Regions from separate parts of the Providencia sp. Marseille-Q8014 genome, predicted to be linked through region 1. Evidence: predicted binding sites of a transcription regulator. Region 1 holds the regulator's gene; the other holds the start of a gene.
What was found. The regulator PurR, encoded in region 1, represses purine synthesis genes. The targets are predictions, from matches to a motif close to CANGCAAACGTTTGCNTG.
Positions count from the first base shown of each region.

Region 2: a site for PurR is predicted at 1,393-1,410, ahead of ACWPW6_RS02585 (NCS2 family permease). Genes of this name have one in related genera too.

Region 1 is NZ_CBCOPT010000001.1:2,515,381-2,520,491, forward strand. It holds gene ACWPW6_RS11045 (Grx4 family monothiol glutaredoxin) at 1-270, opposite strand, end outside; gene sodB (superoxide dismutase [Fe]) at 774-1,352, shown strand; gene cydH (cytochrome bd-I oxidase subunit CydH) at 1,430-1,513, opposite strand; gene purR (HTH-type transcriptional repressor PurR) at 1,795-2,820, shown strand; gene punR (DNA-binding transcriptional activator PunR) at 2,821-3,726, opposite strand; gene punC (purine nucleoside transporter PunC) at 3,850-5,070, shown strand.
Region 2 is NZ_CBCOPT010000001.1:605,312-610,422, forward strand. It holds gene ACWPW6_RS02580 (ArnT family glycosyltransferase) at 1-862, opposite strand, end outside; gene ACWPW6_RS02585 (NCS2 family permease) at 1,521-2,867, shown strand; gene ACWPW6_RS02590 (Na+/H+ antiporter) at 3,129-4,778, shown strand; gene ACWPW6_RS02595 (carboxylate/amino acid/amine transporter) at 4,796-5,111, shown strand, end outside.

The DNA of each region.
Region 1 (5,111 bases):
ATACATTTCCATGATGATATCGCAACCGCCTACTAGCTCACCATCAACCCATAATTGTGGGAAAGTTGGCCAATTAGCGTATTTTGGTAGTTCTGCACGAATATCTGGATTTTGCAGAATATCGACATAAGCGAAACGTTCACCACAAGCAGATAAAGCTTGAACTGCCTGAGCAGAAAAACCACAGCTAGGGAGCTTAGGAGAGCCTTTCATGTACAGAAGGATTGGGTTTTCTTTAATTTGGCGCTCGATTCTTTCAATTGTCGTCATTTTTACTTCCTTAGAACATGGGTGCTGATTTGCAGTCAGTCGCCATCGTCAGCCATTTTCTCAACGATGGCGACTAAGCTAGAATATTTGACCGGAATGTTAAAACGTGATTGTTTCATACAATATGCCAGTTTTACAGGGGTATTACTATAGCACTCCAAGCTGGAAAAAGGGATTTTTTCTAGAATCCCGTTTTAAGTTACACGAACTTCCTTCAGCAAGGCAGAAAAGCGCGATCTTAAACTCTATTGATTAAGATAATTATCTCTATGATTTTAAGGTGTTTTTGTTGAAAAAATTTGGTAATATATGACGCAGAATATCCATGCCTATAACTCGGCAAGCATCTCATGCTATTATTAATCTATTAAAGAATAAGCAAGACCGCATGAACGTTCGGTTCGTGTATAACTCATAGCAAGATATACGTATTAAATTATTTGCTCACTTTTATGAGCACCACACCCATATGTGTTGTTTTAAACGCAAACAAGGAGTACGCAATGTCATTTGAACTTCCCGCTCTACCTTATGCTAAAAATGCGCTAGAACCTTATATCTCGGAAGAAACCTTAGAGTATCACTATGGTAAACACCATAATACCTATGTTGTTAATCTCAACAATTTAGTCAAAGGTACGGCTTTCGAAGGTAAATCACTGGAAGAGATCATCAAGACTTCAGATGCGGGTATTTTTAATAACGCCGCACAGGTTTGGAACCATACTTTTTACTGGCACTGCTTAGCACCAAATGCGGGTGGAGAACCAACCGGTAAAGTTGCTGAAGCCATTAATAAAGCTTTTGGTTCTTTCGCTGAATTCAAACAACAGTTCACAGATGCTGCGATTAAAAATTTCGGTGCCGGTTGGACTTGGCTGGTTCAAAAAACCGATGGCAGCTTAGCTATTGTGAATACATCAAATGCGGCAACCCCTATCTCTGGTGATGATAAACCTATCCTCACTGTCGATATTTGGGAACACGCTTATTACATTGATTACCGTAATGCGCGCCCTAAATACCTAGAGAACTTCTGGGCCTTAGTCAACTGGAAATTCGTTGAAGAAAACCTCGCTTAATCATTTTCTTTAGAGAATAGCTAAAGGGCGAGTCAATACTCGCCCTTCTTAATTTCACCTTTAATTAAACAGTAAAATTAAAAAATATGTACTGCAAAAGCAATGATCACAGCCAAAGAACCTAACGCTGCTAATAGTCCAAATTTAAAATCTGTATCCATGAGTCCCTCTCATCATAACGAACAGTTAACCAGCAAAATAACCATAACTTATACATGGTTAAATAAGTATGACATGACGATTTATAAAAACCAGTGTCTATATCACAGGTTATAACATCAATTATTTCTTTTGTTTTTGCGCTAGATCAGACAAAATCGATAACTAATCGCTAAATTATTGCCAGTTAAGGCACTATGCCTCAATATGTAGGTAATATTAGGTAATTTTTTAATAAGAATTCATAACAAGACCGATTATTGGTCAGGAGTTTTTTTTTCCCATGGCAACGATTAAAGATGTGGCGAAGCGCGCTGGCGTCTCCACCACAACCGTATCCCATGTAATAAACAAAACGCGCTTCGTAGCTGATGATACTAAAGCGGCTGTTTGGGCTGCGATAAAAGAACTCAACTATTCACCGAGTGCTGTTGCTCGTAGTTTGAAAGTTAATCATACAAAATCAATTGGCCTACTCGCGACATCAAGTGAGGCGCCTTATTTTGCTGAAGTGATTGAGTCAGTCGAGAATAGTTGCTATGAGAAAGGTTATACCCTTATTTTATGTAACTCTCATAATAACTTAGGTAAGCAACAAGCTTACTTACAAATGCTTGCGCAAAAGCGTGTTGATGGGCTACTCGTCATGTGTTCTGAATATCCCGATAAACTAATCCATATGCTGGAAGATTATCGCAATATTCCTATGGTCGTCATGGACTGGGGCACTTCCCGTGGTGATTTTACCGACAGTATCATTGATAACTCTTTTCATGGCGGTTACCTCGCAGGTCGTTATTTAATTGATCGTGGTCACCGTGACATCGGCGTGATCCCTGGCTCTTTAGAACGCAACACCGGTATTGGTCGACTGACGGGTTTTAAAAAAGCCATGGAAGAAGCGAAAGTGACTTTACGTGATGAATGGATCGTGCAAGGCGACTTTGAACCAGAATCTGGTTATAAAGCAATGATGCAGATCTTAAGCAATAAGCAAAAACCTACTGCCGTGTTCTGTGGCGGTGACATTATGGCGATGGGCGCAATTTGCGCTGCGGATGAGATGGGATTGCGTGTTCCTCAAGACATTTCTATCATTGGCTATGATAATGTGCGCAATGCGCGTTATTTTACTCCCGCGTTGACGACTATCCACCAGCCTAAAGAGCGTCTAGGCCAGATGGCATTCGCTATGCTGCTTGATCGTATTGTGAACAAGCGCGAAGATGCACAAACGATTGAAGTCCATCCTCGCCTAGTTGAGCGTCGTTCTGTTGCTGACGGACCATTTATTGACTACCGTCGTTAATTAAGGCGCTAACCATTCGGCGTTGAGTGTTTCACTATCCCCAAGATATTCAAGTAACCAACTCAACGCCGGTGATGTATTCTTTTCCACCCACGTTAAACAGCAAGGACTCGGAGGGAATGGCTGAGATAGCTGCAATTGGGCTAATTTCCCCTCATCACAAAAGGGCTTTGCTCGGTGCTCAGGTACCATGCCAACACATAAGCCATTAACAAGACATGTCATACCATTTTCCCAAAAAGGCACCACTAAACGCCGCTGATTATCTAATGCCCATGTATCTCTTTTCGGCAAGTTACGTGAGGTATCTTCAAGGCATAAACTTGGGTATTCGCGCATTTGATCGTCTGTCAATTTTCCTTTTAGCTGTGCCAGAGGATGGTTTGGACTGGCCACACAACGCCATGACATAAACCCCATATCACGAAAACTATAACGCTCTCCGATGGGTGAAGCGCGCGTCGCACCAATCGCAACATCAACACGCCCATCGGCGAGTGCATCCCATACGCCGTTAAACACTTCAGGATGAATATATAATTCGATATCAGGAAAATGACGATAGAAATCTAAGATCAGTTGCTCTGTTCGCTGAGGTTTGACAATACAATCTACCGCGATACTAAACTGCCCTCGCCAACCATTTGCTGCCTGTTGACATTGGTGACGCGTTTGTATCATTTTTTTGATAACGGAGCGACTTTGCTTGATGAAAATCTCCCCTGCCTCAGTTAAGGCAACATCGCGGTGACGACGTTCAAAGATAGGTACAGCAAGCCATTCCTCTACTTGCTTAACCGTATAGCTAATTGCAGAAGGAACACGATGCAGTTCTTCCGCAGCGCCACTAAAACTTCCCGTTCTTGCAACGGCATCAATAACTTCTAGAGCATGAGCTGACCACATAATGATACCCTTCAAAAATTTTGATAGCAGATTCCAAATATTACCGTTTCACAATGTAAAAATACAACCTATAAAATAGAGTCTCTGTTAACAATTATGTAAATTCTGGATAAGTAAGCTTCCATGACAAATTCTGCGACAAAAAACTCCCCAGGCTTTATGCTTTACCTTGCTGGTTTGAGTATGCTTGGTTTTTTAGCCATCGATATGTACCTGCCTGCATTTGGTTCAATGCAAACGGCATTAAACACTTCTGAAGGTGCGATTAGTGCTTCTTTGAGCATTTTCTTAGCTGGTTTTGCCTTTGCACAACTTTTGTGGGGGCCATTATCTGACAAACTGGGACGCAAACCGATATTGATCGCAGGTTTATCGTTATTCATTGTGAGCTGTTTAGGCATTTTATGGGTAACGGATGCGACTCAACTCCTTATTTTGCGTTTTTTACAGGCGGTTGGCGTCTGTAGTGCGGCTGTGCTCTGGCAAGCTCTGGTCATTGACCGCTATGATGCTGCGAGCACTCAAAAAGTCTTTGCTTCGATTATGCCTTTAGTGGCTCTTTCTCCGGCTTTAGCACCGTTATTAGGTGCATGGGTTCTTGAACATTATAATTGGGAAATTATTTTTATTGTCTTAATGGCTGTTGGTATTTTATTGTTAATTCCAACCCTGTTATTGAAAAAGAATCCTTCAAAAGACATGACGGTGGATTCCCATGACCAAGAATCTATTTCGTTTTTAAAACTACTGGGTTCACGTATCTATAGTGGTAACGTGTTAGTCTACGCTTCATGTAGTGCGGGTTTTTTTGCTTGGTTAACAGGTTCACCATTTATTTTAAGAAATATGGGTTTTAACCCTGCTGATATTGGTTTGAGCTACATCCCACAAACGCTAGCATTTATTATTGGTGGCTATGGCTGCCGTTTTCTATTAATCAAAATTCGTGCTGAAGTATTATTTCCATTACTGTTGGTCGGTTATGCGGTGAGCATGTCGATACTCTTTTTGATGGCGATATACACAACACCGAGCCTCACCATGATCTTAATTCCATTCTGTTTTATGGCAGCAATGAATGGGGCGTCTTATCCAATCGCGGTGTCAAAAGCACTCAATACCTATCCACAGGCTAGCGGTAAAGCCGCTGCATTACAAAATGCTTTGCAACTTGGTTTATGTTTTTTAGCCAGTTTATTGGTTTCAGCGTTACCTTTCGATCCTTTATTATCGACAACCGGTGTCATGGCGGTGACCATCATACCGATGGTTATTGGTTATTTTATGCAATATACAAAAGATTGCACCAAACAGACTAATGAAAGAACAAGTTATCAGAATTAACAACCTGTTAACTCATCAGCCACTGCTTTGTCGTGGCTGAT
Region 2 (5,111 bases), 1.9 Mb from region 1:
GTATTCCAGAAGGAAAGGCAAATAAAAGGACAGATGCTGGCACGCGTGTTAAGTTAGCCTTAGCGCCTAATTTTTCAACGGAAAAACCTAAAAATCGTCCAATGTTATTTTCCCAAAACCAAGTGATAAAAAGATCTGGGTGTTGCAAATATAATAAGATAGGCCAAGGTAAAATAAAGATCAGTGAGCAAAGGCCCGCGATGATGGCGGGTAACCAGAATGTTTTTTGACGGCAATGCGGTAGGAAAATAGGCGTAAGTAGTAAGCTGATCCATAAGACACCAGGTACAAATACGCCTTTTGATAACAGGGTAATAGCCGTACCAGCCATAAGCCAACATGCGGATGCGACAACTTTTTCTTGGCGTATCAGCCCTAAAATGCCATATAAACCAATGGTTGCTCCTGTCACCAATGCAATATCCGTGAACATGTCATGGCTATGTCTTAAAATACCGGGAGCACAAACATAGAGTGCGAAAGCCACCCAAATACGTTTATCCCCAATGTCTGCTGCATGGAAAGCGCGACGTGCTAGCAAAATGAAAAATGAAAAATTAACCACTGAAAACAATAGAGTAGCACTACGGGCAGCATCGTGAAGCGGCATTAAGCCAGACAGCAAATGTGAAGTGAGCGTCGCGACCCAGTAGTACAGAGGGGGCTTTTCCATAAAAGGTTCGCCCGCATTGGTAGGCACTAACCAGTTATTGGTTTCGAACATGGTTTGGATGATACCAAAGCTATAGTTCTCATCTTGCTTCCATGGCGTATGCCCATAAATACCGGGCAAAAGATAAATAACCAGGAAGCCAATAAATAAAGTTAGTGATAATTGTTTAGGGGATAATTTTTTATACATTGTTTACAGTAAATATATTCCAATAATTAATAGCTCGGCGTAATGTTTAATTTTAACCTAATAAATAAAAATAAACTGTTATAAATGAATCTTGTTAACATTATGAAATAAAAGTTAATTTTTATTTACTTTTTGAAGGTGTGATTATATTTTTTGCAGCGTTACATTTTTGGTAATAAATGCGGTTAATGAAAATTAAAACCTCATTAATTGAAATTAATTTATCTTGTTATTATTAACAAAATAGAATTTAACTCTAACAAAGCATTTATTAACTACAGCTAAACGAGAGTAAAATCTATTAGTAGTTTATTGAATGGGGTCTATTTCTTAACGTTATTAAAGTCGGAAGAGGTCACGTAGCCATTGCATTTAGCTATCAATAATATCGAGGAAGAAAGAAAGACGTAAAAATTTACGTTAAGTTTGCTTTGCTGCACGCTATCTGCTGCTTAAATTCGAAAACACTTGATCAGTACACCTGTTTAGATTGATAATTGCCCGCTTCAGAATCTGCCATTTCGACCATAAAGCCAAACGATTGCGTAAAATCACTCTTCATTAAGTGAATGACTTGGCTTATGAGTTTTTTTAAAAAAGTAATCGTTTTCGTGAGCGGAATTTGGCGCTTTTAGTTATGTTTAGCAGGAGTATCTCCATGTCTGGCCAACAGGCTTCAACCAATTGCAAATTGGATAAATTTTTTAAAATTTCCGCGCGTGGCTCTTCGGTTCGCCGTGAAATCATTGCTGGGTTAACGACGTTTTTAGCAATGGTTTACTCCGTTATTGTTGTGCCTGGCATGTTAGGGCAGGCAGGTTTCCCTCCTACCGCAGTGTTTATTGCGACCTGTTTAGTTGCTGGTTTTGGCTCATTATTAATGGGGCTATGGGCTAATCTCCCAATGGCAATCGGGTGTGCTATTTCACTAACCGCATTTACGGCATTTAGTTTGGTGTTGGGGCAAAATATTAGCATCCCTGTTGCGCTTGGTGCCGTATTCTTAATGGGGTGTTTATTCACCATTATTTCAGTGACAGGTATTCGCAGTTGGATCCTTCGTAATATGCCAATGGGCATTGCGCATGGGACAGGGATCGGTATCGGGCTATTTTTACTGCTGATTGCTGCCAATGGGGTAGGGCTGGTGATTAAAAATCCAAACGCAGGCCTACCTGTAGCACTGGGGGATTTCACCTCTTTTCCTGTTTTAATCTCATTAGCGGGCTTAGCCGTTATCTTTGGTCTGGAAAAGCGTCGTGTACCCGGTGGTGTTTTACTGGTCATTATCGCTATCTCTATTATTGGGTTGATCTTTGATCCCGCCGTTAAATATCAAGGTTTCTTTAAACTGCCTTCTTTCGGGGAGGATGGTTTATCACTGATATTTAATATGGATATTATGGGCGCATTACAGCCAATTGTGTTACCGAGTTTATTAGCTTTAGTGATGACTGCCGTCTTTGATGCAACGGGAACAATTCGCGCTGTTGCAGGTCAAGCGAATTTGCTTGATAAAGAGGGGCAAATTATTAATGGTGGTAAGGCATTAACAGCCGATTCGGTGAGCAGTATCTTTGCTGGTGCAATTGGTGCTTCTCCTGCTGCCGTTTATATTGAGTCAGCGGCAGGAACGGCAGCTGGTGGACGCACAGGTTTGACCGCTGTTGTCGTTGGTGTGTTATTCCTGTTCATTCTGTTTTTATCGCCACTGTCTTATTTAGTTCCCGCTTATGCGACGGCTCCCGCTTTAATGTACGTTGGCTTACTGATGCTCAGTAATGTGTCTAAACTCGACTTTGATGACTTTGTCGATTCGATGTCAGGCCTATTGTGTGCGGTATTTATTGTTCTGACATGTAATATTGTCACCGGTATTATGTTGGGCTTTGCAGCACTGGTGATCGGCCGTATTTTTGCTGGCGAATGGCGTAAGCTAAATATCGGTACCGTCGTGATTGCCGTTCTTTTGGTAGCTTTTTATGCTGCTGATCTAGCTATTTAAGATTTGTTATTCTGTGGGGGAGGGCTCGTTAGCCGCCCCCTAATGTATTATCGCGATTAATCTTAAAGTTTGAATTATTTTCCCGCCGAGTAGTGAGTTAAGGATAGAATAGATAAAAGGCGGTAAATCATGTGAAACCCGCAGGTTTTCACGAGTTGCTGGCTTTACTGAAAAATTTTATGGCCTGACGAGCTACCTAATATTCTGCTACGACGGGTCATATTTGGGTCTTGGTTCGTTTAGTTAATCAGTAAGGGCAACATGGAAATTTTCTTTACTATCCTCATCTTAATTTTGGCTGTGTCTGTTTCAGGCGTGGTGACAAAAGTCATTCCTGTTCGTGTTCCATTACCCTTGATTCAAATTGCGATTGGTGCGTTATTGGCTTGGCCTCAGTTTGGCTTGCATGTCACGTTTGATCCTGAATTATTTATGGTGTTATTGATTCCACCATTGTTATTCGTTGATGGCTGGAAAACACCAACCCGTGAATTTTTCCAAAATGGACGCGAAATCTTCATTTTGGTATTAGTGCTGGTATTGGTGACCGTTGTTGGGATTGGTTATCTTATTTACTGGCTGATGCCTGGTATTCCATTAATTGCTGCATTTGCACTTGCCGCTGTTCTTTCACCAACGGATGCCGTCGCCCTCTCTTCCATTGTGGGTAAAGGCCGAATTCCAAAACGCATGATGAGTGTGTTGGAAGGTGAAGCTCTCATGAATGATGCTTCTGGCCTTGTTGCTTTAAAGTTTGCTGTGGCGATTGCCATGGGAACGATGGCATTCTCTGTTTCCGGTGTGACCATTGAGTTCTTTAAAGTTGCGATAGGTGGATTATTGTCCGGTATCGTCGTGACTTGGGTTTACAGTAAATCGCTTAGACTGATGAGCCGCTGGAGTGGGGATGATCCTGCAACGCAAATCGTGTTTATGCTCTTGCTGCCTTTTGCCTCCTACATGATTGCTGAGCATATTGGCTTTTCGGGCATTTTGGCAGCGGTTGCTGCGGGTATGACGATCACTAAATCTGGTGTGATCCGTAATGCTCCTCTGGCAATGCGACTACGTGCTGACAGCGTATGGTCGATGCTTGAGTTTGTATTTAACGGACTGGTGTTTATCATGCTCGGATTGCAATTGCCGGGAATATGGGAAACCTCTGTACTGCAAGCTGAATTAGACCCGAGTGTAGAAACTTGGATGTTATTCGCGGCTGTTGCGGTTATCTATTTTGCTTTGTTGATATTACGTTTTTGTTGGCTATGGCTAATGAAAAGATTTAGCCGACTGTTTTTGAAGAAAAGGCCATTACAGTTCGCCAATTATACAGTGCGTGAATTATGGTTAGCTTCATTTGCGGGCGTTCGTGGGGCAATTACCTTGGCGGGTGTGTTGTCAGTGCCGTTATTTTTAAGTGATGGCTCACCATTCCCTGCTCGTTATCAGCTGGTATTTATTGCTGCTGGGGTTATTTTATTCTCGATTTTTGCTGGTGTGATCGCGTTACCACTGTTATTGCGTAATTTTAAGGTGAGTGACAAGGAAGCGGATATCAACGAAATACGCATGGCAAAAGCGGCAATGGCTGAAGTGGCTATTGTCAGTTTGAACAAAATGGAAGAGCGTTTATCCGCGGATGTTGATGAAAAATTAGATCCGGAAGATATTAGTGAGGTCGCATCAAGGGTAACGGGGCATTTACGTCGCCGAACCGCGGGTCAGGATGAAATTGAGCATAATCTACAAATTGAGGATCTGGAACGCAGGTTTAGATTAACAGCACTACGTGCCGAACGAGGTGAGTTATATCACTTACGTGCAACACGTAAAATCAGTAATGAAACGTTGCAATCTTTACTGACTGACCTCGATTTATTAGAAGCCGTACTCATTGAAAAAGAGCATTAATTGAGAACAATACAATAATGTGGTTACTTGTTATAACGACGCTGCTTTGGGCAGCGTCTTTTAGTCTTATCGGTGAATATCTTGCTGGTCAAGTCGATAGCTGGTTATCTGTTTTAATTCGCGTATCTTTAGCAGCGTTGGTTTTTTTGCCTTTTTTACGTTGGCGTGGCTTAGGAAAAAAAGTGATTGCCCTCTATATGACGGTTGGCGCATGTCAGCTGGGGATCATGTACTTTTTTGTTTTCCAAGCATATCGGCACCTTACCGTCGCTGAATTTTTGCTATTTACGGTCATGACGCCACTGTATGTGACGCTAGTTTATGACCTATTGG